Regions from separate parts of the Micromonospora globosa genome, predicted to be linked through region 1. Evidence: riboswitches for the same ligand, from Rfam matches in the RefSeq annotation. Region 1 holds a riboswitch; each other region holds the start of a gene.
The links. Region 1 has a riboswitch for cobalamin ahead of IF06_RS0100390 (peptidase). Riboswitches for the same ligand answer to the same signal wherever they lie in the genome.

Region 1 (8,962 bases):
CAGCCGGCCGGCGTCAGCCGTCCGCGACCAGGTGCCCGTGGCGTCAGTCACCCGGGCCGGCGGCACGGCGTCGTCGGGCCGCGACCAGCGCGCCGGTGGCGAGCACGGCGAGCAGCAGCACCCCGGCGATCGTGCCCGGTGGCAGGCCGTCGTCGTCACGGGACGCGGCGACATCTGTCACCACCGGCTCGTCGGAGGAGCCCTGCGGTGCCGTTCCGGTGGCGGCACCCGGCGTCGCCGCCAGGGTCGGCGTACCGGCCGTCGGTGACGCGCCGGCGGAGGCCGGCGGGCTGACGGAGGCCGGCGGGCCGGAGGTGCCGGCCGGCCGGGTGGGCTCGCCGGGCCGGCCACCGGCGACCGGCGGCGGTGCGACGGTTCCTCCCGCCGGTGGTGGCACCGCCGGCCCGCCGCCCGCGGGTGGCGGCGGCGGAGGGGGCGGTGGTGGTGGCGGCGGTGGAGGGGCGGGGCGTTTCGGCGCGGCGCCGGGACGAGGCGCGTCATCGGCGTTGCGGTTGAGGGAGAACGACCAGCCCTCGAAGCTGCCGGCCGCCGGCTTGCGGTTGAGCACACCCTTGTCGCTGTACGTCCAACTGCCGCCGTTCGGCGCGTGCCAGTACGACCAGTAGGCGCTCGCCGGCGGCGTGTCGACGCACTTCTCCGTCGCGGCCGACGGCTTGCCGTCGATCCGGCAGATGAACCCCTCACCCCAGCGCAGGGTTCCGGTGATCGGGAAGCCCGCGTTCTTGAGCGCCGCGAGGCCGCTGGCCTGGGCGCCCTGCGCGCAGCGCACCACCGTTCCGCCGCCGAGTTCGTTGAAGTCCACCACGACTGTCACCCCGGAGGCGTCCGGGCAGTATCCGGCCGACCCGGCGGCCACCGCAGGACCGCCCGGTCCGATCGTGGTGCCCGCGGTGACCAGGGCGACGGCCAGCGCACCGCGGGCGGCGCGGAGGCTCATCCCGCCCGCCGTCGGCCGAGCACGAGCAGTGTCACTCCGCCACCGATCAGCAGCAGCGCGATCAGCAGGTAGCTGCCGATCGCCGCGCCGGTGGTCGGCAGCCCGCCCAGCCCTGACGCGGCCGGGGTCGTGATCGGCGGAGCGGCGGTGGTCGGCGCCGCGGTCGTGGGCGCGGGTGTCGCCGGAGGGCTGGTCACGCTCGGCGTCGGGCCGGCGGTGCCGGTCGGCGGAGGCGACGTGGTGAGCGTGGGAGACGCGGTGGGCGTGGCGGGCGCGGTGGGCGAGGCGGGCGCGGTGGGCGAGGCTGTGCCGGTCGGGGTGGGATGCGACGTGGGCGGCGGGTCGAGGCCGATCCGGCCCAGCGGAACCTGGGCCAGCCCGAGCAATGCCTGCGCGGTGGCCCGGCGCCACTGGTCCCGGTCGGTGTCGGTGATCCCGGCCGCGGCGGCAGTCGTGAACCCGTCGGTGTTGTAGGCGATCGCGCCGGCGTCGGCGGAGGCCGCCCCACCGTTGCCCGCGGTGAGCTGCAGCGCGGCCAGGGCCTTCGCCGCCCGGGCGGCCTCGTCGTCGCGGCCGGCGGCGGCGAGGGCCTGCCCGGCCAGGCCGGTGCTGTTGGAGTTCGCGCCGGTGGTCGGTCCGGAGCCGCCGAAGGAGCCGTCGGTGTGCTGCTGGGTGACCAGCCAGTCGGCGCCCTTGCGGGCGGCATCGTCGGCGCCGGTGGCGCCGTCCTCGGCGGCGGCCAGCAACGCCTGCACGGCCATCGCTGTCGAGTCGACGTCGAGGGTGGCGCCGGGCTGGTCGTCGCAGGACGGCGAGGGTCCGTCGGCGGCGTCCGGGTAGAGCCGGAAGCCACCTGCCGCACACTGCTGCCGGATCAGGAAGTCCACGGTGTCCTGTGGCAGGTCGCCACTGCGGGCCAGGCCGAGCACGGCGAAGGACTGGTCGAAGGTGTTGCTGGCGTCCGGGCCGCTGTCGGCGGTGGTACGGCTGGTGATCCGCCCCCGCTGGTGCCCGGCGTCGGCCGTGGCGATCAGCGACAGCGTTTCCGCCCGCAGGTCGTAGCCGCCGAAGTCGGTGGGGTCCGCGTCGGCGGCGGCCGCGGCGTAGAGCAGCTTGGCGGTGGCCCCGCCGTCGGTGAAGCCCTCGATGCCCCAGTCGTCGTAGCTGTTGTAGGACCGTACGTGTCTCGCGACCTGCGCGGTTGCCGCCTGCCGGGTCGGCGCGTCGACGCCGGTGGCGGACAGCGCGACCAGTCCGTCGATGGTCAGCCCCCAGTCCTCGGGGGCGAACGGGCCGGGCAGCGAACCGTCGGTGAACTCGCCGGCCAGCCAGGACGCGGCCTCGCGGGCGGCTGTGACGTGGGCCGGGGCGGGTGCCGCGACAACGGCCGGCGGGGCGCCGGTGATCGCGGCGAGAGCCGTCACCGTGGCCATACCGAGGCCGGTGGTGAGACGCCGGGACAGGGGCATCAGGGGTGCCTTTCGCAGAGCGGTCGGTGAAACCTCCGGAAAGCACCCCGAGAAACGGACACCCCGCTCCGCGTGCTGCGGTGAGCGGGGTGGTCGGACCTCGGCGGCCCGGACTTCACCCTGTAGACCTCGACAGTGGAAGCCGCTCGTCCCGGGCGGGGCATTCCGGCTCGCGAAAGGGGGACTCTCGCTCACGGTTGCGGGTCAGCGCCGGCTTCGAACCGGCTTCCCCCCGCGCGGGACGTATGCAGTTGTGTGCCCGGCGCACCGGGTGCCGACACCGTACCGCCCGGGCGCGCGACGACGCCAGAGCAGCTGCCGGTACCCGGTGCGCCGCTGGTCACACCACTTAGAAGCGGCGGTTCAGGGAGCGGCGATGCTCGGCGGGGCGCCGGCGCCGAAGGACCAGCCCTCGACACTGCCCGGCGCGGGGTTGTAGCCGGTCGCCCCCGACGTGCTGTAGGACCAGGAGCCGCCGCTGGACGCATGCCAGTACGACCAGTACGCCGTGGCCGGCGGGGTGTTGACGCACGGCTCGGTCGCGGCGGTGGGCTTGCCGTTGATCCGGCAGACGAAGGCCAGGCCCCAGCGGGCGGTGCCGGTGACTGTGAAGCCGGCGGCCTGGAGCGCGGCCAGGCCGGTGGCCGGATCGCCCGGCGCACAGGCGACCTGGACGCCGCCGCCGAGCGCGGCGAAGTCGACGACCACAGTGACTCCCGAGGTGCCGGCGCAGGCGGCGGCGTGCGCCGCCCGGGGCGCGGGTTCGACTGCGGTCAGCGCGACGCCGGCGACGACGGCGGCCAGCAGGCCGGCCAGCCAGGTGCGGACTGTGGAACGATGACGGAACACGGATCCTCCTGTGATCGGGTGAGCGGCGAAGGGTTCACGGGCAGGCGAGCGCCGGTGCGCCGGGGTCGGCGCCGGCGGCGGACAGACGGGCGTACCCGATCCCGGTGAGACCGAGGACGGCCTGGGCGGTCGCCCGGGGTGCGGTGGCCGGGTCGAAGCCGCCGCCGTCGAAGTCGACAGCGCCCCGGTCGGCCGGCGCCCCGGCGCAGCCGACCTGGAGTCCGGCGAGGAATGCCCGGGCCCGCGCCCAGGCCGGCAGCCGGTGGCCGTCGCGCAGGGCCTGCGCGGCGAGGCCGGTGCTGTTGGCGTTCGGCGTGCCGCCCGCGTTGGCGAAGCCGCCGTCGGCACGCTGAACGGACACCAGCCAGCGCAGCCCGGCGGCGGCGTCGGCCGGACGGTCCGCGGCGCGCAGCGCCTGTGCCGCGAGCGCCGTCGCGTCCACGTCGGACGTGCAGACCGGTTGCGCGGGCAGCAGCGGGTAGCCGCCGTCCGGGCACCGGGTGCCGGCCAGCCAGGCAGCTGCCGCCGGCGGCGCTCCGCCCGCCGTACGGTCCAGCGCCAGCAGCGCGAAGGATTGGCTGAACGCGTTGCTGTAGTCGCCGTACGCGGACCGGTCGCTGAACCTGCCGGCCGGCGTCTGGAGCGAGCGCAGCCGGGCGATCAGGTCCACCCCGCCGACGTCGGCCGGGTCGCCACCGCGCACCTGCACGGCGAGGGCGAGCTTGGCGGTCGCACCCGCGTACGCCTCGGAGACGCCGTCGCCGAGGTAGCCGTCGCGGATGTCCGGCCGGGTGACCCAGGCCAGCGCGTCGGCGCCGTGGTCGTCGGCGACGCCGGTGGCGGCGAAGGCGAACACGGCGTCGAGGGTCAGCCCCTGGTCGGGGTACGCGACACCGTCGAAGACCGCCTCGAAGCGTTCGCCGTCGACGAGTTGCCGGGCGAGCCAGCCGCCGGCGGCCTCCGGGCGGGTGAGGGCGGCGCGCTCGGGGGCGGCGACGGCGGGTGTGGTGAGGGTGAGGGCGGCGAGTACGCCGCAGAGGAGCGTGAGCAGGCGGTGCCGGCTTCGGCGGACGACCATCGGAAGCGCCTCTCCGGCCCGGCGGTCGTCGAAAGCCCGGACGACCGCGGCAACGCCGCGTCGACCGGGACTCCGACCCGTGGGCCACGACGGGTGGGGAGCGGATGCACGCGTACGACGGGTATTCGGGCTCGCCGCCGCAGATTTCTCTGGGCGGCCTACCGTTGCGGGCCAGCGCCGGATTTCGACCGGTCTTCCCCCGCACGTACACGCGGTGGTTCAGTTGTCGCGACAGTCTGCTGTGGCCGGAGCGCCGATGTCAATGCGCCAGGAACCGGACACGTGCCGTGACGGCCGGCGGGACGCCCGGTGAAGACCGGGCGTCCTCCACCTCGTGGTCACTGTCAGCGGGGCCGGGAGCCGGTCATCGGCGGAACGGCCCGGTGACGCAGTAGGTGATGCCGCCGGAGGACGAGCCGGTCGTGCCGCGTTGCGACGAGAAGTACAGCCGGTCCCCCGCCGGGGTGAACGCCGGCCCGGTGATCTCCGAACCGCTCTGTCCGGTGATCCGCAGGAAGACCGAGATCTTGTCGTCGGGCGTGATCATGCAGATCTCCATGTTCCCGCCGTCCTCCGCGACGTACAGGTCACCGGCAGTGGACCCGGTGATGTTGTCGACCCCGGTCAGCGGAGGGGTGCCCGGACTGACCAGGTTGTCGTCGTAGGCGAGCTCGTACGTGCCGGCGGCCAGGTTGACCTGCCACACGCGGTTGTCGCCCTTCGTGGTGAACCAGACGGTGTCATCCGCGTAGTGACAGCCCTCGCCGCCGTTGAACGTCTTCGCGCCGGACACCTGCTGCCGGGTCGGGGTGGGCGAGCCGTCCGGGTCGGGCACCGTGGCCCAGGTGAACGTGCCGGAGGTCGCCGTACCGGCGCGGAAGACCTGGAGGGTTCCAGCGGAGAGGTCGCCCCAGGTGGTCGGCACGAACCGGTAGAACTTGCCGTCGGTCTCGTCCTCGGTCAGGTAGACGACCCGGCGGACCGGGTCGGCCGCGGCCGCCTCGTGCTTGAACCGGCCCAGCGCGGGACGCGCCACGGCGGTCCCGCCGAGGGGGTACGTCTCGAAGACCCGGCCCAGGGACACCTCCTCGCAGGAGAGCCAGGTGTTCCACGGTGTCTTGCCCCCGGCGCAGTTGTTATTGGTTCCGGAGAGGATCCGCGACGCCCCGACCACGGTGCCGCTGGAGTCGAAGACGAGGCGTGAGGCACCGCCGCCCGCACCGGCTGACACCTCGGAGTTCGACACGTAGATCCAGCCGGTGCCGTTCGGGAACACGGCGCCACCGTCCGGAGCGTCGTGCCAGGTGTACGACGTCCCCGGCACCGTCCGACGGGATCGTGCGACGATCGAGCTGGTGAAGCCGGCCGGCAACTGGATGCCGTTGGCGTCGGCGGGCTGGAGCCCACCGTAGGGGCCCGCCGCGTTCTGCGCCGGGGCTCCGTACGCCGCCGACCACGCGGTGAACGGCAGCGCGACAGCGCCCGCACCGACGACAGTGGCCCGCAGCATTGCTCGACGATCCATGGAACCTCCTCGGTAGGTTCCCCAGATCTGACCGGGCGGAGCTTACGCACATCGATCTGTTGGATGAACGTCGATGGACGCCTCGGTGCGCGGCGTCGTGTCACCGGCCGTCTCGTCCGTCGCCTGCCGGTGACGGGAGCGACTCGCGGTCGGCCCCCGCCACCGTTCGCACGGCTGGTCAGCCCTTGCGCCACTTCTGGTTGGCCGTGCCCCCGCAGTCCCAGAGCTGGAGCCTCGCGCCGTCGTTGCCGTTCCAGTCCTTGATGTCGACGCACTTGCCGGCCTGGAGGTTGACCAGGTCTCCGGCCGCGTTCAGGGTGAACTGCTGGGCGCCGGTGCCGTTGCAGGTGTAGAGCTGCACCGCCGCCCCGTTCGCGGTGGACCCGGCGTCGACGTCCATGCACTTGTTGTTCTGGCTCTTGAGCGCCGTGCCGCTGAACGTCCACTTCTGCGCGTTGGTGTTGTTGCAGTTCCACATCTGCAACGGCGCGCGGTCGACGAAGTTGGAGCTCGGCACGTCGATGCACTTGTTGTTCCAGTTGCTGACCACTGGCACCCCGGTGGTCGGGGTGCCGCCGCCACCGCCGGTGAACGGGCTGAGGATCAGTCCGGCCGAACGGGGATCGCCGTCGTGCACCAGCGACTCGAATCCGCCGACGTCGTCGAAGGCGAACGCGTACGCCCGGCCGTCGGTCATGTTGGCGTGGATCAGGCGTGCGTACTGGTTGGTGGGGTTGCTGCGGTAGAAGTCGGCGGCGTTCGTGCTGGGCTGGGTGTCGACGGTGCCGAGCGTGCCTCGGTTGAGGGCGGCGCAGAGCGTACGCGAGATCGGGCCGACCACCTGGTCGTTCGGCGCGGGCAGGTCGCCGTCACAGCCCCAGACGCTGGCCGAGGAGGGCCGGTTGAAGGAGGCGACGACCTGGCCGCTGCCGTTGGTGAAGGTCATGGTGTTGCCCGAGGTGCGGCCGTAGTACCGGATGGCCGGCTGGTCGGCGAAGGGCGCCACGGTCAGGGTCTTCGTGGTGTACGCGTTCCACGCGGAGGCGATGTACGAGTCCAGGTAGGTGGTGCTGAGCAGGCCGGCCCCGGCCGCCTTGCCCGGAGCCAGGACGCGCAGCACGGTCCCGTCGGAGCGGGTGTGGACGGTGCCGGCCCAGCCCGGCTGCGCCCGGATCCCGTCGATCACCGCGTTGCGTCCGTTGGCCACCACGTCGCCGGTGCGCTTGGTGACGCCGTTGGCGCCGGTCACGGTGACCGCGTGCGGGATCGCGAACATGTCGACCTGGGAGCTGTTGAGCCACAGCCCGGAGTCGTTGTAGGTGAACTCGCTCCAGTCGAAGAGGATGTCGCGGTTCGCGTCACCGGCCGCCCAGGGCGCGGGCTGCACCAGTCCGTCCGGGGTGAGGAAGAACTTAAGCTTCTGCCCGAGGGAGAAGTAGGCCCGGCCGGAGAAGCCGCGGGGGAACTGGATCGTGGTGCTGCCGCCGTTGCCGGGGCCCGGTATGGAGACGTCCGGCGCGGGTGACGGCGGGAGCTGCCCGCCGGTCCACGGTACGAATCCGCCGCCGGAGGTGACGTAGCCGAGCCGGCCGGAGGACAGCTGGACGCCGATGACGTAGAGGTGGACCGGGTCGCTGCGGCCGGTGGTGTTGGTGACGGTGACCGGCAGCAACGCCGGTCCGACCGCCTGGGCGGGCGTAGCGACGACGGCGCCGGTGAGCCCGGCGAGCAGGGCGGACGCGGCGGCGAGCAGCCTTCTTCGGAGACGCATGGGGACACCTCGCGGGAGACAGGGGGACGGGAGAGCGCTCTCTCAGCAGGGTCCAATTGTTAATATTGTTTGTCAATAGGTGGTTGCCTATGGATCAGGGCCACGGCGAAGGTCACCGGTTGATTAAGATCCACTACGGAACAGTCGACTGTGGATTGGGTAGGTAGGTACATGAAACGCATGCTTTCGGCGCTGACGGCGCTGGTGACCGTCGCGGCGGGCCTGACTGTCGGCGCCCCCGCCGCCCAGGCGGCCGGCTCCTGCTCGGGGACCATCACCTACAGCCAGGTGCAGTCGTCCGGGCTCGGTGAACTGGTGATCTACTACAACAGCAGCAACGGGGGCACCAACAGCGCCTGCTTCTACCACCGCGGCGCGGCGTACGGGAGGTCGGCGCCGACCTTCGTGCAGATCTACCGCTGCGCGGAGCGGTCGGGCGAGGGCGCGCACTGCACCCGGTCGGGCGGCGCGGACACCAATTCCGGTGACTTCAGCTACTACGCCGGCCCGGTCGCCGTCACCGGTACGGCGAACTACTGCGTCGAGGCGGTCGGCTACATCGGATGGGCCGGTGAGCGCCACCAGATCTACAGCCGCCGCCAGGGCTGCTGAACCCGCTCCCCTCCCCCGGACCGGGGCCGGCGCACGATGAGCGCCGGCTCCCCGGCCGGGCCGGGTCAGACGGCCAGCGCGCGGCGGCACCTGGTGAGTTCCGCGCGCAGATCCCGGCGCAGGGCGCGGTCCAGGCCGGGCTGGGCGAGCGCCTGGGCGAAGTCGCGGGCCGCCTCGTCCCACCGGCCCAGCCGGGCCAGGGCCGTACCCCGGTTGTAGCGCGGCACGGGGGCCTCCGACAGCGCCACCGCCCGGTCCAGGTCGGCGAGCGCGGCGGCCACGTCGCCGCGCTCGAACCGGGCGGCGGCCCGGTTCGTCCACGCCTCCACCAGTTCGGGGTCCCCGTTCAGGGCCCGGGTGAGCAGTTCGTCGGCCTCGACGGGCCGGCCGCGCTCGGCGAGGACCAGGCCCAGGGTGCACAGCAGCGCGGGCTCCTGCGGAGCGCCGGCCAGCCCGGCCCGCGCACCCGCCTCGGCGGCATCCAGCGCGCCGCGCTCCACGTGCAGGTTGACCAGGGCGATCCGGGCGTCGAGGTGCCCCGGTTCGATGGCGAGCACCCGCTCCAGGTCGGCGCGCGCCCGCTCGGGGCGGCCCCGCTCCTGCTGGAGCACGGCCCGGTTGTAGTACGCCTCGGGCAGGTGCGGTCCCAGCCGGATGGCGGCGTCGTAGTCCCTGATCGCGGCTCGGGTCCGGCCCGCCG
Region 2 (4,909 bases), on a different contig from region 1:
ACGACGTCGCCGACGTCGACCCAGCCCCACTGCATCGGATAGGTGAACTCGTCCAGGATGTAGAGCTGGTGCCGTTCCGCCTGGATACGGCGCTTCACCTCCGCCCAGCCCTCGGCGGCGTCCGCGGCGTGGTCCGCCTCGGTGCCGCTCTTACGGCTCCAGGACCATCCGGAGCCCATTTTGTGCCACTCGACTGGCCCGCCTTCGCCGGTCTGCTCGTGCAGCAGCCCGAGCCTCTCCAGGACGGTCTGTTCCCCGATGCGCCACTTGGCCGACTTCACGAACTGGAACACCCCGATGTCCCAGCCCTGGTTCCAGGCGCGCATCGCCATGCCGAAGGCGGCGGTCGACTTGCCCTTGCCGTTTCCGGTGTGGACCATCAGCAGCGGCCGGTTGCGCCGCTGGCGGGTGGTGCTGCCGTCGTCCGGGACGGTGAGCGGCTTACCCTGCGGCATCAGGCCACCCCCGCCCGCGGAGCGGTCGCCGTGCGAACGACCCCGGTGAGCCCGTCGGCGGTCACTTCACCGAGCGGCACGTGCTCGGCCCTCAGATGAGTGGCAAGCCGGGCGGCGAGGCCGAGCCGGAATCGTCCGGTCTCGCAGTCCACGACGACGACCTGGACACCGCTGGTGGCGAGCGCGGCGGCGGCGCGGTGGGCACGACCCAGCGGGTCCGGGCCGGAGGTGGCGCGGCCGTCGGTCACCACGACGAGCAGGGGCCGGCGGGACGGGTCGCGCAGCGCCTCCCGGCGCAGCACCTCGCCACTGCGTTCCAGGCCCTCCGCGAGCGGGGTCCGGCCACCGGCCGGTAGGTCGGCCAGGCGGCGGGAGGCGACGTCGACCGAGCCGGTCGGTGGCAGGACGACCTCGGCGGTGTGCCGGCGGAACGTCACCAGTGCGACCTTGTCCCGGCGGCGGTAGGCGTCCAGCAGCAGCGACAGCACAGCGGTCTTGACCTGCTCCATGCGGCGGCGGGCCGCCATCGAACCGGACGCGTCCACGCACAGCAGCACGAGGTTCGACTCGCGCCCGACGGTCTCGGCCCGGCGCAGGTCGCCGGGCACGAGCGCGAGGCCGCGACCGCCGGTCAAGCCACCCCGGGAATGCTGATGCGGCGCCGCCGCGGTGATGGTGCCCGGCAGGTGCAGCCGGCCGTCGCCGGACGTGCGCCGCCGCTGCCCGGCGACACGGCCCTGCGGTGTTCGTGCCCGGGACCGCCGGCCGGCCTGACCGTCGCCGGTTCCTTTCACGACCAGCAAGCGGGCACGTGCGGGCTCGCCCGCGGATGCCATCGATGTGGCGGCCTGCCGTTCGGGCTCCGGTACGGGCGGGCTCTCGCCGGGAGAGCCGGGCACGTCCCCGGCCGATCTGTCGTGCCCGGTGTCGTCGGGCAGACCGCCGCCGGGACCGTCGGGTCCGGGGTCGGGGTCGTTGTGGCCGAGTAGGTCGTCCAGGCGGTCCTGGTCCAGGCCGGGCTCGTCGAAGGGGTTGCGGCGGCGGCGGTGCGGCAGCGCGAGACGGGCGGCGATGCGGATGTCCTCGAGTGTCACTCGCGTACGTCCCCGCCAGGCCGCGTGCGCCGCGGCGGCGCGAGCGGTGACGAGGTCCGCACGCAGGCCGTCCACGTCGAACGCGGCGCACAGCTCGGCGATCCTGGTCAGCGTCTCGTCGTCGAGCACGACACCGGCCAGCGAGCGCCGGGCGGCGGCCAGCCGGGTGCGCAGGGCTTCCTGCTCGCCGGCCCAGCGTGTGGCGAAGCCCTCCGGGTCGGCGTCGAATGCGAGCCGGCGGCGGACCGCCTGCACCCGCAGGACGGGGTCACGCGGGGCGGCGACCTCGACCGTCAGGCCGAACCGGTCGAGCAGCTGCGGGCGCAGTTCGCCCTCCTCCGGGTTCATCGTGCCGATCAACACGAACCGGGAGGCATGCTCGACCGAGACACCGTCGCGTTCGACGCTGACCCGGCCGGTCGCCGCGGCGTCGAGCAGCAGGTCGACCAGGTGGTCCGGCAGCAGGTTGACCTCGTCGACGTACAGCAGGCCACGATGGGCCCGGGCCAGCAGGCCAGGCTCGAACGCGACGACGCCGTCTCGCAGCGCGGCATCGAGCTTCAGCGATCCGGTCACCCGGTCGTCGCCGGCTCCGACGGGTAGTTCGACGAGGCGTACCGGCCGTTCGACGACGGGCGTGGGCACGTCGAACGGCCCGTCGGGGCAGACCGCCGAGGGATCGTCCGGGTCGATGGAGAACCGGTCGCCCGCATAGACCCGTACCGCCGGGAGCACCTCGGCGAGGCCGCGCACGGTAGTGGTCTTGGCAGTGCCCTTCTCCCCGCGGATCAGGACACCGCCGATGAGCGGATCGATCGCGACCAGGGTGAGGGCGAGAGTCATGTCGTCGGCGCCGACGACGGCACAAAAGGGGTACTGCGCTGGCATGTAGGGCTCCCGCTCGATCTGCCATGGCGGTCCACGACGCGGCATGCGCCGTGGATCGGATCGAGGCCGGTCTTCGGACTTCCCAGGTCAATGCCTGGATCACCGCAGCGGGCCCTGTGCCGGATTCTCACCGGCTTCCCAGATTCTCCCCGCGACCACGGTCGTGGGGCACCTCGAACCTGTGCATCACCATAGACGCCCCGGTGGCCGGGGCAAGGGCCGGTGGGCGGCTAGGGTGCATCTCCATGGAGGAGCGGGTGACCGTGGTGGGGATCGGGGCTGACGGGTGGGTGGGTCTGCCGGAGCCGTCCCGGGCGCTGGTGCGGGCGGCCGCGACGCTGCTCGGCGGGCGGCGGCACCTCGAGGCGGTGCCGCCCGTCGACGGCCAGCAGCGCGTGGCGTGGCCGTCGCCGCTGCGGGACAATCTGCCAGGTGTGCTCGCCTCCGCGCGAGGGCCGGTTGTCGTGCTGGCCTCCGGCGACCCGCTCGTGTCGGGTATCGGCACGACGCTGCTGGACGTCCTGGGCCCGGAGCGCGTGACGATCGTGCCCGGGGTCTCCTCGGTAGCCCTCGCCCGAGCACGTCTCGGATGGCCGGCCGAGTCCGTCACCACGGTCAGCCTGGTCGGCCGGGACCTACGGCTGATCGTGCCTGCGCTCTCGGCCGGGCGCCGGCTGCTCGTGCTGTCCAGCGACGAGACGACACCCGCGGCCGTGGCCGCGGTGCTGACCGGGCTCGGTTGGGGGCAGTCCAGGCTGGTCGTGCTCGGTGACCTCGGTGCCGCCGGTGAGTCGTGTACCGCGACCACCGCGGCCGGGTGGGACCTGAACGACGTGCCGCGGTTGAACGTTCTCGCTGTCGAAGCTCGCGGTGCCGGTCCGGGCTGGGCCTCGGGCGGCGTGTTGCCCGACGACGCGTTCGAGCACGGCGGGCAGATCACCAAACGTGACCTGCGGGCCAGTGCCCTGGCCCGGCTCGCGCCCGCGCCCGGTCAGCTGCTGTGGGACGTCGGCGCCGGCAGCGGCTCGATCGGTGTGGAGTGGATGCGGGCCTGGCCGACGGCACGGACGATCGCGGTGGAGCCCCGCTCCGACCGGGCCGCGCTGGTGCACCGCAACGCCGCTGCCCTCGGCGTGCCGGGTCTGTGTCTGGTCGAGGGTTCGGCGCCCGGGGCCCTGTCCGGCCTGGACCGTCCCGACGCGGTGTTCGTCGGCGGCGGGGCCACCGTCCCCGGCGTGCTGGACACCTGCTGGGATGCGCTCGGCGCCGGTGGACGGCTCGTCGTGCACGGTGTCACCGCCGAGACCGAGGCGGTGCTGCTGGAGCAGCACAGCCGGCGCGGCGGTGAACTCGTCCGCCTGCACGTCGAACGCGCCGAACCGCTCGGCGGCTTCACCGGCTGGACGCCCGCACGGGCAGTCAGCCAGTGGTCCATCGTCAAGGGAGATTCATGACCGTCCATTTCGTCGGGGCCGGGCCCGGCGCCGCCGACCTGCTCACCCTCCGCGCGGTACGCCTGCTCGAGTCCGCCGACGTGTGCCTGTACCCGGGCACGTACCTCGACGCCGAGGTGCTGGAGCACTGCCGTGACGACGCCCGGCTGATCGACACCCAGCACCTCGACCTGGACCAGATCACCACGCACCTGGTCCAGGCACACGCCGACGGGTCCGAGGTCGTACGGCTGTGCTCCGGTGACCCGTCGCTGTACTCGGCGGTGCACGAGCAGGCACGCCGGCTCGACGCCGCCCGGGTCCCGTGGGACGTCACGCCCGGCGTGCCGGCCTATGCGGCTGCTGCCGCCGCCGTCGGCGCCGAGCTGACCGTCCCGGAGCTGGCCCAGTCGGTCGTGCTCACCCGCGCGCAGGCCCGGTCCACGGTCATGCCGTCGGGAGAGAAGCTCGCCGCGTTCGCCGCGACCGGCGCGACGCTCGCCCTGCACCTGGCGGTCACGCGTACCCGCGAGCTGGCCGCCGAACTGGCTGGCTACTACGGCCACGACTGCCCCATAGTCGTGGTGCACCGGGTGTCGCAGCCGCAGGAGCTCATCCTGCGCGGCACGCTGGCCGACATCGGCGGCCGGGTCGAGCAGGCCGGTCTGCGACAGGCAGCGGTCATCCTGGTCGGCCCGGCGCTGGCCGGGGACGTCCGTGGCGGCGAGTCGTTCCTCTACTCGGCCGGTCGCGAGCGCCGCGTGCGCGGCTGATCAGGGCACGAAGCGCGGGCTCCAGACACGTCCGGCCGCGGTGACTCGCGTCGCCGAGGCGCCGATGATCAACAGGCATTTCATGTCGATGCTGCCAGGGTCCAGTTCGCCGAGCGAGGTGACGGTGAGGCTCTCCCCGGCCCGGCCGATGTCGCGGCCCACGACCACGACCGTCCGGGGGGACTTGTGCTCCAGCAGCACGGCCCGGGCCTGCGCGACCTGTTCGGTGCGTGAGCGTGAGCGCGGGTTGTAGAGGGCCAGCACCA
Region 3 (8,962 bases), on a different contig from region 1:
CGGGGCATGTTCTGCCGCGACAACTCGTAGGCCCGGTTTACAGGCACAGCCACACAGACGCGATCTTCGCTGACACACACTTAACGAAGATTACGTCGAGGTATCCCAACACTCTCTGAGCCAGGTTCGCTGGGCCTGAGCCGCCCCGGGTTATGTGGAGACGGCTCTACAAGATCCGGGGCGGTTCATCCGCCGCATCGGGCCTGCCCGAGCTCGGCGGTGACGCTGCGGTTGCCCGCTGGGTTCCGCCTCCGGGCGGAACCCAGCGGATCGTCATGCCGGTTGGGACTGGACGGTGTTGGCCAAGAGTAAGGACAGCTCCCGGACCAGGTCGTCCATCGACTGGCGGCTCTGCGCCTTGACCAGGCCCAGAGCGAGATCGGCCAGGAGGTAGAAGCCGAGGGTGCGGGACTGCTCGGAGCCGAACGCCGACATCAGTTCCTCCGCGCCCGCGAGGTCACCGCGATGCTTGGCCGCGATGACCCCGGCGGCGCGTTGGACGATCTCGGCCGCCTCGGGGGTGTACCCGGTCATCCCGATCAGATCTTCGGGGTGGCGGCGCGGGCGGCGTCGAAGCGGGAGATGACGTCGGTCCAGTTGACCAGGTTCCACAGCCGGTCCACGTAGTCCGGGCGGACGTTGCGGTACTGCAGGTAGTAGGCGTGCTCCCAGGCGTCGAACACCAGGATCGGGGTTGAGCCCTGCCCGACGTTGGCTGGCGCAACCAATTAGACGCGCCCGTACTGAAACGGTCGCCGACATCCGATCATCAACGGATCACTACGCGATCTACTTACTCCGCGTGGAGCACGGCCGCTACAACGGCGATTGTAGTGAAGGAAGGCTCGGCGCAAGGCGTTAGAGCGGCACGCACAGTAACGGGTTGCGGCCAACGATCGCAGGAGTGCGTTCACGGCTGGGTGATCATCGGTGGGTCAAAGGATGTGATTCTCAGGATCGCCGCTCGAGGCTGCCGGCCCGGCGCAACAAATACGTGTCCATGACCCAGCCGCGGCTCTGTTTCGCCGCCGTCCGCCGGGACCAGATTCGGTCGGCGACCTCGTCAAGGTTGCCGGCCACCAGTTGCTCGTCGGACGAGCCGAGGTTCGCGCCCCACCAGATCCGCCAGGCCGACAGTTCGGGGAGCTGGCGACAGGTCAATGCCCCGTCGAGCAGGACGACGAGGTTGTCGTGTGTCGCCGCGTCGTGGAGCAGGCGGCGGCCGGTCGTGATGGTGATCGGGCCGCCGATTGTGTTGAGGACGAGCCGGTGGTGTGCCGCCAGCAGTTGGATGCTGCTGAGGCCGGGTACGACGTCCACGGTGATGTCGACCCGTGCGCGTTCGGCGATGCGGTCGGCCACACGGATCGCCGAGTCGTACAGGGCCGGATCGCCCCAGACGAGCACTGCGGCGTCTCCCGGGTTGTCCAGCAATGCCTGCTCGAACGCCTCGGCCCGTGCCTCGTGCCAGTCGCGTACCGCGCCGGTGTAGTCGGCCGGGCCGGCACGGTCGCGTTCCGGGTCGGGTACGTGCACGAGCCGCCAGGCGCCGGTGACGTGCCGGGCGCAGATCGCCTCGCGCATCGCGATGAGGTCGGCCGTGCCCGGGTGCTGTCCGGTCTTGTCGGCGACGAGGAAGTAGTCGGCCTCGTTGAGTGCCCGGACGGCCTGGGCCGTGACCAGTTCGGGGTCGCCCGGGCCGAGGCCGACCAGGGTGAGGCGCCGTGTCACGCCTGATCCTCCAGGTCTCCCTCGACCTCGAGGTACACGCGGGCCATCTCCGCCATGACCTCGGCGTCCGGTTCGGCCCACAGTCCACGGTCGGCGGCCTCGTTCAGCCGTTCCACGATGCCGCGCAGTGCCCAGGGGTTCGCGCGGCGCATGAACTGCTGGTTCGTCTCGTCGAGGACGTATTCGCGGGCCAGTGACTCGTACATCCAGTCGTGGACGACACCGGCGGTGGCGTCGAAGCCGTAGAGGTAGTCCACGGTGGCGGCGAGCTCGAACGCTCCCTTGTAGCCGTGGCGCTGCATCGCCGCGATCCAGCGCGGGTTGACCACCCGCGAGCGGAAGACGCGGTTGGTCTCTTCCTGCAGGCTGCGGGTGCGTACGGCGTCGGGCGTGGTGGAGTCACCGACGTACGCCCTGGGTTCGGCGCCGGTCAGCGCGCGGACCGTGGCGATCATGCCGCCGTGGTATTGGAAGTAGTCGTCGGAGTCGGCGATGTCGTGCTCGCGGGAGTCGATGTTCTTCGCGGCGACGGCGATGCGCCGGTAGTTGGTTCGCATGTCGTCGGTTGCCGCGATGCCGTCGAGGCCGCGGCCGTAGGCGAAGCCGCCCCAGGCGGTGTAGACGGCGGCCAGGTCGGCGTCGTCGCGCCAGGTGCCGGACTCGACGACCTGGAGGATGCCGGCGCCGTACGATCCGGGCTTCGAACCGAAGATCCGCGTGGTGGCCCGCCGCTGGTCGCCGTGCTCGGCGAGGTCGTGGCGGGTGTGTGCCCGCACGTAGTTGCGCTCATCGGGTTCGTCGAGCCCGGCGACGAGCTGCACGGCGTCGTCGAGGAGTTCGATGACGTGCGGGAAGGCGTCGCGGAAGAATCCCGAGATGCGCACGGTCACGTCGATGCGGGGCCGGCCGAGTTCGTCGAGGCCGATGACCTCCAGGCCGTTGACCCGGCGTGAGGCCGTGTCCCAGATGGGGCGTACGCCCAGCAGCGCCAGCACCTCGGCGATGTCATCGCCGGAGGTGCGCATCGCGGAGGTGCCCCACACGGAGAGGCCGACCGATCGGGGGTGCTCGCCGGTTTCGGCGAGGTGCCGGGCGACGAGGGACTCGGCCATCGCCTGTCCCGTTTCCCAGGCCAGACGGGACGGAACGGCCCGCGGGTCGACGGTGTAGAAGTTACGGCCGGTCGGCAGGACGTTGACCAGTCCGCGCAGCGGGGAGCCGGAGGGCCCGGCCGGGACGAAACCGCCGTCGAGCGCGTGCAGGACGTTGGTCAGTTCGTCGGTGGTGGCGGCCAGCCGCGGCACGACCTGCTCGGCGGCGAAGCGCAGGACGTCGCGTACCACCGGGTCGTCGTGCAGCGCGTCGATCGCGTCAGCCTGCCAGCCGGCCTTCTCCATCGCCTCGATCAGGGCACGGGCCTGCGCCTCCACGGCGTCGACGTCGGCCGCCGGGGCGTCCTCGGCAAGACCCAGCGCGGCGCGCAGGCCGGGCAGTGCCCGGTTCTGTCCGCCCCAGACCTGTGTCGCGCGGAGCACGGCGAGCACCAGGTTGACGCGTGCCTGTCCGGTCGGTGCCTGGCCGAGCACGTGCAATCCGTCGCGGATCTGTACGTCCTTGATCTCGCACAGCCAGCCGTCGACGTGCAGCAGGAAGTCGTCGAACTCCTCGTCGCCGGGCCGTTCGTCCAGGCCGAGGTCGCGATGCATCTGTGCGGACTGCATCAGCGTCCAGATCTGCTGGCGGACCGCGGGCAGCTTCGCCGGGTCCATCGCGGCGATGTTGGCGTGCTCGTCGAGCAGTTGCTCCAGCTTGGCGATGTCGCCGTAGCTTTCGGCGCGTGCCATCGGCGGCACCAGGTGGTCGACGATGGTGGCGTGCGCGCGGCGCTTGGCTTGGGCACCCTCGCCAGGATCGTTGACCAGGAACGGATAGATCAACGGCATGCTGCCGATCGCCGCGTCCGTGGCGCAGGCGGCTGAGAGCGCGGCGTTCTTCCCCGGCAGCCACTCCATCGAGCCGTGTTTGCCGAGGTGCACCACCGCGTCGGCGCCGAAGCCGTGTTCGAGCCAGCGGTACGCGGCCAGGTAGTGGTGCGACGGAGGCATGGCCGGGTCGTGGTAGATCGCGACCGGGTTCTCGCCGAAGCCACGCGGGGGCTGGATGAGGATGACGACGTTACCGGCGCGCAGTGTGGCCAGCACGATGTCGCCGTCGTCGTCGACGAAAAGCGAGCCGGGAGCCTCGCCCCAGGTCTCGGCCATGGCGTCGCGTAGCGCGGCGGGCAATCCGGCAGTCCAGCGCCGGTAGTCGTCCCGGCTGATACGCACGTGCGACTCGCTGAGCTGAGCCTGCGTGAGCCACTCCTCGTCCTGCCCACCGGCGGCGATCAAAGCGTGGATGAGCGCGTTGCCGGCCGTCGTGTCGGCATCCTCTCCCTCGACCGGGAGCAGCGGGTCGAGCCCGGGAATTGCGCCGGGTGCGCCGAGGTCGTAGCCGGCATCTCGCATCGCGCGCAGCAATCGGATCGCCGACACGGGCGTATCGAGGCCGACGGCGTTGCCGATGCGGCTGTGCTTGGTCGGGTAGGCCGACAGGACGAGGGCCACCTTGCGCTCGGCGGGCGGGACGTACCGCAGTCGGGCGTGGTTGACGGCGATGCCCGCGACGCGGGTGCATCGCTCAGGGTCGGTCACGTAGCGGGGCAGGCCGTCGGCGTCGACCTCCTTGAATGAGAACGGGACGGTGATGAGGCGACCGTCGAACTCGGGGATGGCGATCTGGGTCGCGGAGTCGAGCGGGGTGACGCCTTCGTCGGACGCCTCCCACTCGGCTCTGCCGGACGTGAGCGCCAGAGCCTGCAGCACGGGGATGTCGAGGGCGCGCAGCCGTTCGACGTCCCAGGACTCGTCGTCGCCGCCGGCGCTCGCGGCGGCGGGCCGGGCGCCGCCGGCGGCCAGGACCGTGACGACGATCGCGTCCAGGGTGGCGAGTTCGGCGTACAACTCCTCGGGCGCCGCCCGCAGTGACGAGACGTAGATCGGTACGCCGGTGGCCACGCCGGTGGTGTCGATGGCATCGGCGAGTTCGTGGGCGAACGCGTTGTTGCCGCTCACCTCGTGGGCCCGGTAGTACAGGACTCCGACGCGGGGCCGGGCGTCCGGGGCCGGCTGCCGGCTGACTCCCCACTCGGGCAGCACCGCCGGCGGTTCGAAGCCTTCGCCGGTCAGCAGCACGGTGTCGGACAGGAAGGCGTGCAGTTGGCGCAGGTTCTCCGCGCCGCCCTCGGCGAGGTAGCGGTGCGCCTCGGCGCAGACACCGATCGGGACGGTCGACAGCCCCATCAACGCGGCGTTCGGCGTCCGTTCCCCACCGAGCACGACCAGGGGACGGCCGGTGCCGCGGATCAGCGCGGCGAGGTCGCGTACGTCCTCGGGCGAGCCGAGCACCCGCAGAACGACCAGGTCGGCCTCGCTGGTCAGGGTGTCGCGGCGCTCGCCGGTGAGCCGGGCAGGGTTGGCCCAGGACCAGTCCGCGTTGCTGGCCCGCGCCGAGAGCAGGTCGGTGTCCGAGGTGGACAGCAGGGCGATGCGTGTCATGTTTCTCCTTCGGTGACACGGGAGCCGAGGCGCAGGTCGCCGACCGGACGGCCGGCGCGTAGGTGCTCGCCGACGAGGCGTGCCGCGTCGCCGGGTCGCACCGGCCCGTACCAGGTGCCGTCGGGGTGCACGACGGCGACTGGTCCGTGGTTGCACGGGAACAGGCAGCCGGTCTGGGCCATGAGGACGTCGGCGTCGGTGAGCTGCTGCTCGACGAGCGCGCCCACGATCGCGCGATAGGTCTCGTCCGCGCCGCGGGCACTGCAGCGCGGGCCGCGGCACAGCAGTAGATGATGGCGGTACGGCGGCGTGGTCTCCCAGGCCGGTGAGGTGAGTGGCGCCTCGTGCCCGGTGATCGCGCGCTCGCCGAACCGGATGACCGGCGGGTCGATCTGCTGACGGTGCCAGTGGCCGGCCACGCGTCCCACCCACGAACGGGCGAAAGTCAGGTCGTCGGTGCTCACCGGTTCCAGGCGAACCTCCCGAACGCCCTCGGCGTGCAGCAGGTCGAGCACATGGGTCAGCGTGGGCTCGCCGGCTTGCAGGAAGGCCAGTCGGGCGCCGGCTGCCTCGGCCTGCCCGCGTAGCACCGGCGACGCGGCGTCCGTCAGTGCGGTCGCGACGTGAACGAGGACGCTCACGGGGTCAGGAGCCGGTGATCCGGTGCGATCGGGACACGGGGTCTTCTTTCGTCCGGGGCCTGTGCGCGAGGCCTGGATGGGCACGTGTCGCAGACGGATCTGCGGCCAGCAGGTCTTCGGACTCGGGATCAACCGGACGGGGCGCCTTCCCAGACCGTGGGTCCAGTGGCGTCGTGCCCCGCCCGTCACCCTCACCGCTGCGCGTCAGTCCCGGATTCGCACCGGGTTCCCTGGCTCATGGCTGAGTTTGACTGGCATCACGACGGTAGCACCGACAGCCGGTGTCGCCGGGGACGGGCTCTGGCACCATGTCGCCGTGACCGAGAGGACCCGCCGCGACCTGTGTCCCGGCCTGCTGCGCCCATGGATCGCCGACGACGGCGCGCTCGTGCGGGTGCGCGTCCCCGGCGGGATCGTGCCGACTGCGGCGCTGTGCGCACTCGTGGAGGTGGCCCGTGCGCACGGCGACGGCGCGGTCCACCTGACCAGCCGCGCCAACCTGCAGGTGCGCGGTCTCGAGCACGACGGTGGGCGGCTGCCCGAGACCGTCGTCGCCGACGTCATCGCGACCGGGCTCGTACCGTCCACGTCGCACGAGCTGGTCCGCAACATCCTCGCCTCACCGCTGACCGGACGCAGTGGCGGCCGGGCCGATCTACACCCGGTCGTCGCCGGACTCGACGCACGGCTGCGCGCCGAGCCCCGGCTCACCGCGCTGACCGGACGGTTCCTGTTCGTGCTTGACGACGGCCGCGGTGATCTGGTCAGCCGTGACTTGGACCTGGGGTTGGTGGCGCTCGACTCGGACACCGCGCAGCTACGCGCCGGAACCTCGGCGTGGGGGCCAGTCATCCGGCTGGACGAGGCCGCCGCGGCGCTGACCGGGCTCGCCGTACGCTTCGCCGGGCTCGCGGGTGACCGGCCGGACTCACCCTGGCACGTCGACGAGCTGCCCGGCGCCGGCGCCGCGCTGCTGGGCACCGTACTCGACCGTGCCGAGCGGACCCGGGTGAGCACACCTCCACCCGCGCTGGGCAGGATCGTTCAGGATGACGGCCGCGTCACCGCGCACCTCGCGGCTTCCGGCGGCCGAGTGGACGCTCCCCTGCTGGAGGAGATCCGCGCGCTCGGCGCCGGCGAGATCGTCGTCACCCCGTACCGCACCCTGCTCGTCCCCGATCTGGAGAACGCATGAGTCTCACCACACCGGCACGCCGCTACGACTACGTCACCGACGGCGCGGCGATCTACGACGCCTCGTTCGCCACCATCCGTGCCGAGGCCGATCTTTCGGGTGTGCCGGCCGACGCCGAGAAGGTCGCGGTGCGGATGATCCACGCATGCGGCCAGACCGACCTCACCCGCAACCTGGTGATCCACCCCGGCCTGGTGGCCGCCGCCCGCGGGGCGCTGGAGGCGGGGGCGCCGATCCTGACCGACGCGCACATGGTCGCCGCCGGCGTTACCCGCGCCCGCCTGCCCCGTGACAACGAGGTCCGCTGCTTTCTGCACGAACCCGAGGTCCCGGCGCTTGCCCACCGGTGGGCAACGACCCGGTCGGCGGCGGCGGTGTCGCTGTGGACCGACCACCTCGCCGGCGCGGTCGTCGCCTTCGGCAACGCCCCCACGGCCCTGTTCCACCTGCTGGAGATGCTGCGCGACGGCGCGCCACGACCAGCTGCGATCATCGGTACGCCGGTGGGATTCATCGGCGCCGCCGAGTCCAAGCAGGCGCTCATCGACCTCGCCACCGACGCCCCCGGCCTCGACGTGCCCTATCTCGTGGTGACCGGGCGCCGGGGCGGCTCGGCGATGGCCGCCTCCGCGCTCAACGCCCTCGCCCGGGAGGCGGAGTGACCGGGCGGCTGTCCGGCGTCGGGGTCGGCCCGGGTGATCCCGAACTGATCACGCTCAAAGCCGCCCGGCTGATCGGCGCGGCCCAGGTCATCGCCTACCACCAGGGTGTCGGCAAACAGTCCAACGCGCGCCGCATCGCTGCCGGCCTGTTCCCGGACGACGTGATCGAGGAGGCGCTGGTCTATCCGGTGACGACCCAGAGCACCGAGCACCCGGGCGGGTACGCCGGGGCGATGGCCGACTTCTACGCCGAAGCCGCCGAGCGGCTGCGGGCCCACCTTCGTGCGGGCCGCGACGTGGTCGTGCTGGCCGAGGGCGACCCGATGCTCTACGGCTCGTTCATGTACCTGCACGACCGGCTCGCCGGCGAGTTCGACACGCAGGTCGTCGCCGGTGTGCCCGCCTTCGCCGCCGCCACCGCCACCACCGCCCTGCCGCTGGTCCGGCAGACCGACGTGCTGACCGTGCTGCCGGGAACGTTGCCCGAGCCCGAGCTGGCCCGGCGTCTCGCCGACACCGACGGGGCGGTGATCATGAAGCTGGGCCGGACGTTCACCAAGGTCCGCTCGGCGCTCGAGCAGGCCGGGCGCGTCGAGGGCTCCTGGTACGTCGAACGGGCGTCGATGACCGCCGAGCGGGTACTGCCTGTCGCCGACGTGGACCCCGCCACGGTGCCGTACTTCTCGATCGTGCTGGTCCCCGGCGACACCCGGCCCGGAGTGGCCCGTTACGACCTCCCGGCCACCAGGGTCACCGAACCTTATCCCGGCGCCGAGGTCGTCGTCGTGGGCCTCGGCCCCGGTCCCGATCGGTGGCTCTCCCCCGAGGCGTCGCAGGTGCTCGCCGAGGTCGGCCACGTCGTCGGCTACGGCCCGTACGTCCAGCGCGTCGCGCAGCGCCCCGGACTCGTCCGCCACGCCTCCGGCAACACGGTCGAGCTCGAGCGGGCCCGGCAGGCGCTCGAACTGGCGCTCGCCGGTGAGCGCGTCGCGGTCGTCTCCGGCGGTGACGCGGGCGTCTTCGGCATGGCGTCGGCGGTGTTCGAGGCCGCGGAGGACCCCCGCTACGCCGGCGTCGCCATCCGTGTCGTACCCGGGATCTCCGCCGTCCAGGCGGTCGCGGCGCGCGCGGGCGCGC
Region 4 (7,448 bases), on a different contig from region 1:
CGATGCGGGTCGTCACCATGAACCAGGCCGCCACGGAGATCATGCTGGCCCTGGGCCTGCAAGATCGGATGATCGGCACGGCCTACCTCGACGACGCGATCCTGCCCGCCTACGCGGACGCCTACGCGAAGATCCCGGTGCTGGCCAAGGAGTACCCGACCAAGGAGAAGCTGCTCGAGGCTGAACCCGATTTCGTGTACGCGTCGTACAACAGCGCGTTCGGTGACGAGGGGGTCGGTGACCGCGCCGACTGGCAGAAACTCGGCGTCGGCACCTACATCTCCCCTGCCGGGTGCCCGGCGCAGACCCGGCAGGCGAAGCTCGCCATCGGCGACGTGTTCACCGAGATCCGTGAGCTCGCGGCGATCTTCGGGGTGAGCGACCGCGGCGAGAAGCTGATCGCCGACCACGAGGGCCGCATCGCCACGGCCGCAGGCACCGCCCGCAACGTGAAGGTCATGTGGTGGGACGGCGGCAGCGACGCCCCGAGCGTCGGCGCCTGCTGCGGCGCCCCCAACATGATCATGTCGGCGGCCGGGGTCACCAACGCCTTCGCCGACCTCACCGGCAGCTGGGGCGACACAAGCTGGGAGACCGTCACCGACCGCAACCCCGAGGTCATCGTGCTCGTCGACGCGAGCTGGGATCCCGCCGCGCAGAAGAAGACCTTCCTCGCCGGGCACCGCACCCTCAAGGACCTGCCCGCGGTCAAACAGCAGTGGTACGTGGTGATCCCGTTCTCGTCAACCACGGCCGGTGTCCGCAACGTCCTCGGCGTCGAAGCCCTCGCCCAGGGCATCGCCGCGCTGCCGTCCGGGGCCCCGAGCTGACCGCCGTCACCACCCGGCCCGCCCCGGTGCGCACCCACCGCCCGGTGCGGGCGGTCGGCCTGGCCGCGCTCGTGCTGGCTCTGGTCGCCGGTCTGGTGCTGTCGGTGGCCGTCGCGGTCACCATCGGCCCGGCCGACCTGACTGTCGGGACGGTGTGGACGGTCGTCGCCGGCCACCTGGGACTCGCGAACTCGGACGTGCCGCTGCTGCGCGACCACATCGTCTGGGACCTACGTTTGCCCCGGGTTCTCGGCGCCGCCACGGTGGGGGCGGGCCTGGCCGCGGCCGGTGCGGTCATGCAGACCGTCACCCGCAATCCCCTGGCGGACCCGTACCTGCTCGGGGTCTCCTCAGGGGCGTCGCTGGGCGCGGTCCTGGTGGTCGTGGCCGGCATCGGTAGTGGCGTAGCCGCGCTGACCGGCGGCGCCTTCCTCGGCGCCCTTGTCGCGTTCCTGCTGGTCGTGGGCCTGGCCGGGAGGTTCGGGGCATTGTCGCCGACGCGCGTGGTGCTGACCGGGGTCGCGGTGGGACAACTGTGCGCGGCACTGACCTCTTTCGTGATCATCTGGGTGGCCGACCCGCACGCCACGCAGAGCATCACGTTCTGGCTGTCCGGGTCAATGGCCCGCGCCGACTGGACGGCCCTGGGCTGGGCGGTACCGGTGCTGGTCGTGGTGCTGGCGGTGGTCGGCTGGCACGCCCGTACCCTCAACGCCTTCGCCTTCGGTGAGGAGGCCGCCGCGAGCCTCGGCGTCGAGGTGAACCGGCTGCGGTGGCTGCTGCTGGTCGGCACCGCCCTGCTGACCGCCGTGCTGGTCGCGGTCAGCGGCGCGATCGGGTTCGCCGGGCTGATCCTCCCGCACGCCGCCCGCCTGATCACCGGACCGGACCACCGGCGGCTGCTACCGGTCGCCGTGCTCGCCGGCGCCATCTTCCTGACCTGGGTCGACACCGCCGCCCGCACCGTCTTCGAACCGCGTGAGCTGCCGGTCGGGGTGCTGACGGCACTGGTCGGGGTGCCGGCGTTCTTCCTGATCCTGCGCCGCCGGGAGGTACGCGGCTGATGCTTCAGATCTCCGACGTCTCGTGGGCGGTGCCCGCCGCCCGCATCCTCGACCACGTCACCGGCACCGTCCCGGCGGGCAGCCTGGTCGGGCTGCTCGGCCCGAACGGCTCCGGCAAGACCACCCTGCTGCGGGCCGTCGCCGCCCTGGTGCGCCCGGATACCGGCAACATCACACTCGCAGGCGACGACGTGACTCGGCTGCGGCGCCTTGCCCTGGCCCGGCGCATCGCGTTGCTGGCCCAGCACGCCGAGACCGACCTCGACCTGACCGTCCGCGACGTGGTCCTGCTCGGCCGCATCCCGCACCGCCGGACCCGCTGGTCCGACACCGGCAGCGACCATGCCGCCGCGGTCGAGGCACTGGGCCGGGTCGACCTGGCCGGGTTCGCCGACCGTAAGTGGCAGACCCTGTCCGGTGGGGAACGCCAGCGCGTCCAGCTCGCCCGCGCGCTGGCCCAGGAGCCGGAACTGCTGCTGCTCGACGAACCCACCAACCACCTCGACATCGGCCACCAGCTTCAGCTGCTGCACCTGGTCCGCCGATCGCAGGTCACCGCCCTCGCCGCGCTGCACGACCTCAACCTGGCCGTCATGTTCTGCGACACCGTCGTCGTGCTGCACCACGGCCGGGTCGTCGCCGCGGGACCACCCGCACGGGTGCTCACCCCGGCGCTGCTCGCCGACGTGTACGGCGTCGACGCAGACGTGCGGGTTCACGACGGGCGGACCGTCATTGAGTTCCGGCCGCCGTCATGACCCGGCACGTGCTGCCGGTGCCCGGTCGGTCACCCACCACGCTGGCCACGACACGATCCACCAGCTCGCCGAGCAGATGGCCGCGCGTCTGGGCGTATTCGTGCACAGGTGTTTCCTCGACGGCGCGAAACCGTTTGCTGCACGCGGCGCTCGACGCGGCCACCGGTTCACTGGTCGGACGTGACCCGGCGGTTCGACGCGCCCCGCGCCGGCAACCCGATCATCCTGGCACGATGACCGAGGCCGGCGCTGGGCCGGCGTTCCTCGCGGCGCAGCAGGCGGCGGGAGTCATTGCGGCCAGACACCGCGGTGACTTCGCCGGCGCCGAGGAACTGCTGGGCGCCATCGGCGACGAGACCGTGCGCACCCGGGTTTCATGCTGCTCGCCGAACTCGCCCTTGGCCCTGGTCCAGTCACAGACAGGGCAGAGCATGGACGAACTCGTCCATGAGGTCACGTTGCTGATGGCCGAAGTGATGGGCAGCGTCGGACACCAGCCCGGGCTGGACCTCGCCCACGCCGAGCCCGGCGGTCCGGCGGATGGACAGCAGGCGATACTGGGGCGGTGGAAGGACAGGCTCGCCGAACCGGGCGGCTCATGGTGGCGGGCACGACGTCGGACGCGGGCAAGAGCCGGGTGACGACCGCGTTGTGCCGGGCGTTCGCACGGCGCGGTGTTCGGGTCGCTCCGTTCAAGGCACGGAACATGGCGAACAATTCGATGGCGTGTGCGGGTGGGGCGGAGATCGGCCATGCTCAGTGGGTGCAGGCGCTGGCGGCGGGCGCAGAGCCGGCCCGGCAGGCCCGGCTGGATCTGCTCGCCGACCTGGCGGAGAAACACCTGGAGGTCGACGCGCTGCTGAACCTAGCCGAGCGGGGCGCTCCCGCGGCGCCGGTGATCGGACCCTACGCGTGAGGATTCTCGTGCTCGGTGGGACGGGCGAGGCCCGCGCGCTGGCGGCCTCGCTCGTCGACGACGGTGCCGTGGTCGTGACCTCACTGGCGGGGCGGGTCGCGCGTCCCCGGCTGCCGGTGGGGCAGGTCCGCGTCGGTGGCTTCGGCGGGATCGCAGGACTGGCCGCGTACCTGGCGGAGACCCGGGTGCGTGCCGTGGTCGACGCGACGCACCCGTTCGCGGAGAAGATCAGCGCCAACGCGGCGGCGGCGTGCCCGGCCGCCGGGGTTCCCCTGCTCCGTTTGGAACGGCCCGGCTGGGCCGCTCGCCCCGAGGCGTCGGCCTGGTACTGGGCCGGTGACCACAGTGAAGCTGCCCGGGTGGCGGCCGGTCTGGGCGACCGGCCGTTCCTCACCGTCGGACGGCAGTCGCTGGCGCACTTCGTCGAACCGTTGCGCCGGCACGCGTGCCTGGTTCGCGTGGTGGACGAGCCCGACATCGTCCTGCCGGTGTCGTGGAAGCTGCTGCGCAGCCGCGGTCCCTACACCCTCGCGCACGAGCGGGAGGTGATGGCGGGCACGGACGTTCTAGTTACCAAGGACTCCGGCGGTGACCACACGGTCGCGAAGCTGGAGGTCGCCGCCGAGCGGGCGATGCCGGTCGTGATCGTGCGCCGCGCCGGGCCGCCGGCCGGAGTGCCGCTGGTCCGTGACGTGGACGCCGCCCTGGCGTGGGTGCGGGCGTTGCCCGCACCCTGACGCGAGGTTCAGCCGGGAAGGTTCAGAGCGTGGCCGCCAGCTCCTGGCGGCGCAGCCGCTCGGCGGCACGGTCCGCGTCGCGTCCGACCAGACCGGTCAGCACTGCACCCAGGACCGCCCAAGTCGCGGCCAGGGTCGTGATCGACGAGATGCGGAAGTACCAGAGTGTGTCGGCCGGGAAGCCGCCGACCTCGTTGACCGTCGGCAGCAGAGCCCCGGCGACCACGACGACCACGAGATAGGCGCCGGCACCGGCCAGCACCGCCGAGTATGCGCCCAGCTGGGGCAGCAGACGCCGGGCCAGGACCACGGCGCCGATCGCGGCGGCCAGGCTCAGTGCCCAGAACCCGAAGTACAGCGCGGTCCGCTCGTTGATCGTGTCACCGGAGCCGACCGCCGGTGGTGTGGCGGGGTACTTGAGGAACGGCACGAGGGCGGTGGCGACGAAACCGACGGCGGCGACCACCGCGGTGCTGGCCCGTGCGGACAGGGAGCCCAGACGCCCGGCGGCGAAGGCGGCAGCGAGCGCGGTCGCTCCACCGAGGACGATGCCCACCAGGATGGTGCCCAGTGCCAGGCCCCCGGTGGACTGGGTGCCACGCGAGACTTCGGCCTCCTCCTCATCGTGGCTGTGAGACTGCTCGGCGGTGGCATTGTCGTGCGGGTGCTCGGCGGCACCGGCTTCCTCCAGGGCGATGGCTGCATCGACCTGGGGTTCGGCGACGACGTAGGAGACGAGGAAGGCCGCGAAACCGGCGATGAGCCCGGCCAGCAGCCCGTGAACGAGAAAAGTGCGAGGGGTCATCAAGGGTCCGTTCGAGAGCCGGCCGCGGGCAGCACGAAACGCCCGCAGCGCCGGTGACGAGGAAAGACGAAAACTCCGGCCGGGCCGGGCGAACTGCCGCGTGGCGTGGTGTCAGTGGCAGGGGAAGCCCAGCACGTGCCGTGCGTCGTGCGTCAGCTCGTGGATGAAGGTGCCCTCGAAGACGGAGAAAGCTCCCTGCTCGGCGCCCACGAAATACAGGACGACGGCGGTGACCAGCGCGAAGAACAGCGCCCAGGGGGCGAGCGCGCGAACGGGGATGGTGGGAAGAACGGCCGGAATGGCCGTGGTCGCCTGAGGCATGACACTCCTTGGGATGCTGCGTCCCGTCGATGGGTGGTCGACCTGGCTGGAGGGTCTGGCTTCGCCGCGAGCGGCGTCACAGTAGCGCGACTGCGCCGGATTCACACCGGCTTCCTTCAGCAGGGTGGCACGACCATATCAGGTATCGGAGCAACGCGACGCTGTCGCGACTGCCTGCACGGCGGCCGGTCCGAGGGCGACGACGTGGCCGATCACCGTTACGGCGGGCGCGCCGATGCCGGCCTCGGCGGTGTCGGCGACGACGTCGGCGAGGGTACTGCGCAGCACCCGCTGGCCGGCCGAGGCGGCGTCCGCGACGACGGCGCATGGTGTGTTCCGGTCGAGACCGGCGGCGACGAGCGCGTCGGCGATGGCCGCGAGGTTGCGCATGCCCATCAGCACCACGAGGGTGGTGCCGGTGCGGGCGAGGGCGGCGTAGTCGATCGACGAGTCGGGATGGCCGGGCGGTACGTGGCCGGAGATGACGGTGAAGCCTTGCACGAGTCCGCGGTGGGTGACCGGGATGCCGGCCAGCTCCGGGGCCGCGATGCTGGAGGTCACGCCGGGTATCACGGTGGTGGGGACGCCGGCTTCGGCGCACGCGGTGACTTCCTCGAAGCCGCGGCCGAAGACGTACGAGTCGCCGCCCTTGAACCGCACAACGTGCCGTCCGGCGCGGGCGTGCTCGACGAGCAGCGCGTTGATCTGTTCCTGGCTCGTGCTCCGCCCGTACGGGACCTTGGTGACGTCGATGATCTCGGCGTCCGGGCGCGCCCACTTCAGGGCCTCCCACGGGGCGAGCCGGTCGGTGAGGATCACGTCGGCCTGCTTGACGGCCGCGCGTCCGGCGACGGTGACCAGCCCTGGATCGCCCGGGCCGGCGCCGACCAGCGTGACGTGTCCGGCCGTTCGGACCGCTGCCGGTGCCCCGGCCTCCGAGGGGGCGACGGTACGCAGCACGACGTCGAACCGGCTCTCGTCGACCGGGGTGGTGACCCAGGTCAGGCGCCCGCGGAGGGCGAGGTCCTCCAGCGCGGCGCACACGGCCGGCGCGGCGACGGTGACCAGGGCGCGCCTGTGCAGCAGCGCACTGACCGTGACGGCGGCGGGTGCGCTCCCGTCGAGGACGAGCACGCTACGGCCGGTGAGGTTCAGCTGCATGTGACGGTGATTCCTAACGTGCTGAGGAGACAGCCGTCCGGTGTACGGCCTCGGTGAACGACTGGGCCAGATGCGGTTGCCCAGCCCAATGCACGTGCAGATAGGACGCGCTGAGGCTGGGGGAGGCGAATCCGGCATTGCGGCCCTCGATGCGCCAGGCGGGGTGCTCGCCGTGACCGGGTGTGACGGTGGTGCGGTGGAATTCGTGGCCGGTGGCAGCGGTTCCCCGCTCGCCGAGCAGCTGGTCCGAGCCGAGTGCGGCACGGTGGTACGCGAGGGTGAGGCGCGGCGTCATGACGGCTTCGGCGTCGAGCGCCCCGACCATGGGATGGCCGTCGACGGAGCGGCACAGATACAGCAGGCCGGCGCACTCGGCGACGGTGGGGACGCCGTCGAGGACGGCCTGGCGCAGTTCGTGGCGCAGCGTCGTGTTGGCGCTCAGCGTGGACGCGTGTACCTCGGGGAACCCCCCACCGAGGTATAGCCCGCATGTCCCGGCGGGAAGCCGCTGGTCGCGGGCCGGGTCGAACGGGACGACGGTGCAGCCCGCCGCCTGCAGCAGCTCGGTCGTCTCGGCGTACCGGAAGGTGAAGGCACGCCCGGCCGCGACCGCAACCACCGGTGATCCGGCGCCCGGCCGCCGGACGTGCGCGGCGGGGTCCCATGGCTGGGCGTCCAGATCGGGTGCGGTGCGTGCCACCTGCAGCACCGCATCGAGGTCCACGTGGCGGGCGATCTGCTCGGCCAGCACGTCCAGGGCGGCGGCGGCCTCCTCACGTTCGGCTGCCGGCACGAGCCCGAGGTGGCGCGACGGGGCGCTGACACCCTGGTCGCGGTGCAGGATCCCGAGCACCGG

Region 2: it holds a riboswitch for cobalamin, as region 1 does, so the genes downstream of both, IF06_RS0130035 (magnesium chelatase subunit D family protein) here and IF06_RS0100390 (peptidase) in region 1, are expected to answer to the same signal.
Region 3: it holds a riboswitch for cobalamin, as region 1 does, so the genes downstream of both, IF06_RS0130005 ((2Fe-2S) ferredoxin domain-containing protein) here and IF06_RS0100390 (peptidase) in region 1, are expected to answer to the same signal.
Region 4: it holds a riboswitch for cobalamin, as region 1 does, so the genes downstream of both, IF06_RS0130055 (CbtB domain-containing protein) here and IF06_RS0100390 (peptidase) in region 1, are expected to answer to the same signal.

Annotation. Positions count from the first base shown of each region.
Region 1 is NZ_JNZR01000001.1:84,731-93,692, reverse strand. It holds gene IF06_RS0100410 (CbiQ family ECF transporter T component) at 1-51, opposite strand, end outside; gene IF06_RS0100405 (hypothetical protein) at 44-958, opposite strand; gene IF06_RS0100400 (prenyltransferase/squalene oxidase repeat-containing protein) at 955-2,427, opposite strand; cobalamin riboswitch at 2,586-2,659, opposite strand; gene IF06_RS0100395 (hypothetical protein) at 2,791-3,276, opposite strand; gene IF06_RS0100390 (peptidase) at 3,311-4,354, opposite strand; cobalamin riboswitch at 4,453-4,589, opposite strand; gene IF06_RS0100385 (alkaline phosphatase PhoX) at 4,719-5,879, opposite strand; gene IF06_RS0100380 (beta-1,3-glucanase family protein) at 6,058-7,650, opposite strand; gene IF06_RS0100375 (hypothetical protein) at 7,822-8,262, shown strand; gene IF06_RS34655 (tetratricopeptide repeat protein) at 8,328-8,962, opposite strand, start outside.
Region 2 is NZ_JNZR01000048.1:14,940-19,848, reverse strand. It holds gene cobO (cob(I)yrinic acid a,c-diamide adenosyltransferase) at 1-455, opposite strand, end outside; gene IF06_RS0130035 (magnesium chelatase subunit D family protein) at 455-2,437, opposite strand; cobalamin riboswitch at 2,484-2,628, opposite strand; gene IF06_RS0130030 (bifunctional cobalt-precorrin-7 (C(5))-methyltransferase/cobalt-precorrin-6B (C(15))-methyltransferase) at 2,683-3,891, shown strand; gene IF06_RS0130025 (cobalt-precorrin-4/precorrin-4 C(11)-methyltransferase) at 3,888-4,643, shown strand; gene IF06_RS0130020 (precorrin-2 C(20)-methyltransferase) at 4,644-4,909, opposite strand, start outside.
Region 3 is NZ_JNZR01000048.1:5,882-14,843, forward strand. It holds gene IF06_RS0129985 (hypothetical protein) at 274-534, opposite strand; partial or broken gene IF06_RS33365 (Fe-Mn family superoxide dismutase) at 540-701, opposite strand; gene cobF (precorrin-6A synthase (deacetylating)) at 952-1,731, opposite strand; gene cobN (cobaltochelatase subunit CobN) at 1,728-5,327, opposite strand; gene IF06_RS0130005 ((2Fe-2S) ferredoxin domain-containing protein) at 5,324-5,968, opposite strand; cobalamin riboswitch at 6,058-6,239, opposite strand; gene IF06_RS0130010 (sulfite reductase subunit beta) at 6,285-7,163, shown strand; gene IF06_RS0130015 (precorrin-8X methylmutase) at 7,160-7,825, shown strand; gene IF06_RS0130020 (precorrin-2 C(20)-methyltransferase) at 7,822-8,962, shown strand, end outside.
Region 4 is NZ_JNZR01000048.1:20,521-27,968, reverse strand. It holds gene IF06_RS0130090 (ABC transporter substrate-binding protein) at 1-830, shown strand, start outside; gene IF06_RS0130085 (FecCD family ABC transporter permease) at 857-1,894, shown strand; partial or broken gene IF06_RS0130080 (ABC transporter ATP-binding protein) at 1,894-2,401, shown strand; gene IF06_RS34510 (hypothetical protein) at 2,886-3,293, shown strand; partial or broken gene IF06_RS34505 (cobyric acid synthase CobQ) at 3,251-3,445, shown strand; gene IF06_RS0130065 (cobalt-precorrin-6A reductase) at 3,577-4,305, shown strand; gene IF06_RS0130060 (CbtA family protein) at 4,328-5,110, opposite strand; gene IF06_RS0130055 (CbtB domain-containing protein) at 5,222-5,431, opposite strand; adenosylcobalamin (AdoCbl) riboswitch at 5,430-5,570, opposite strand; gene cobA (uroporphyrinogen-III C-methyltransferase) at 5,570-6,592, opposite strand; gene IF06_RS0130045 (cobyrinate a,c-diamide synthase) at 6,606-7,448, opposite strand, start outside.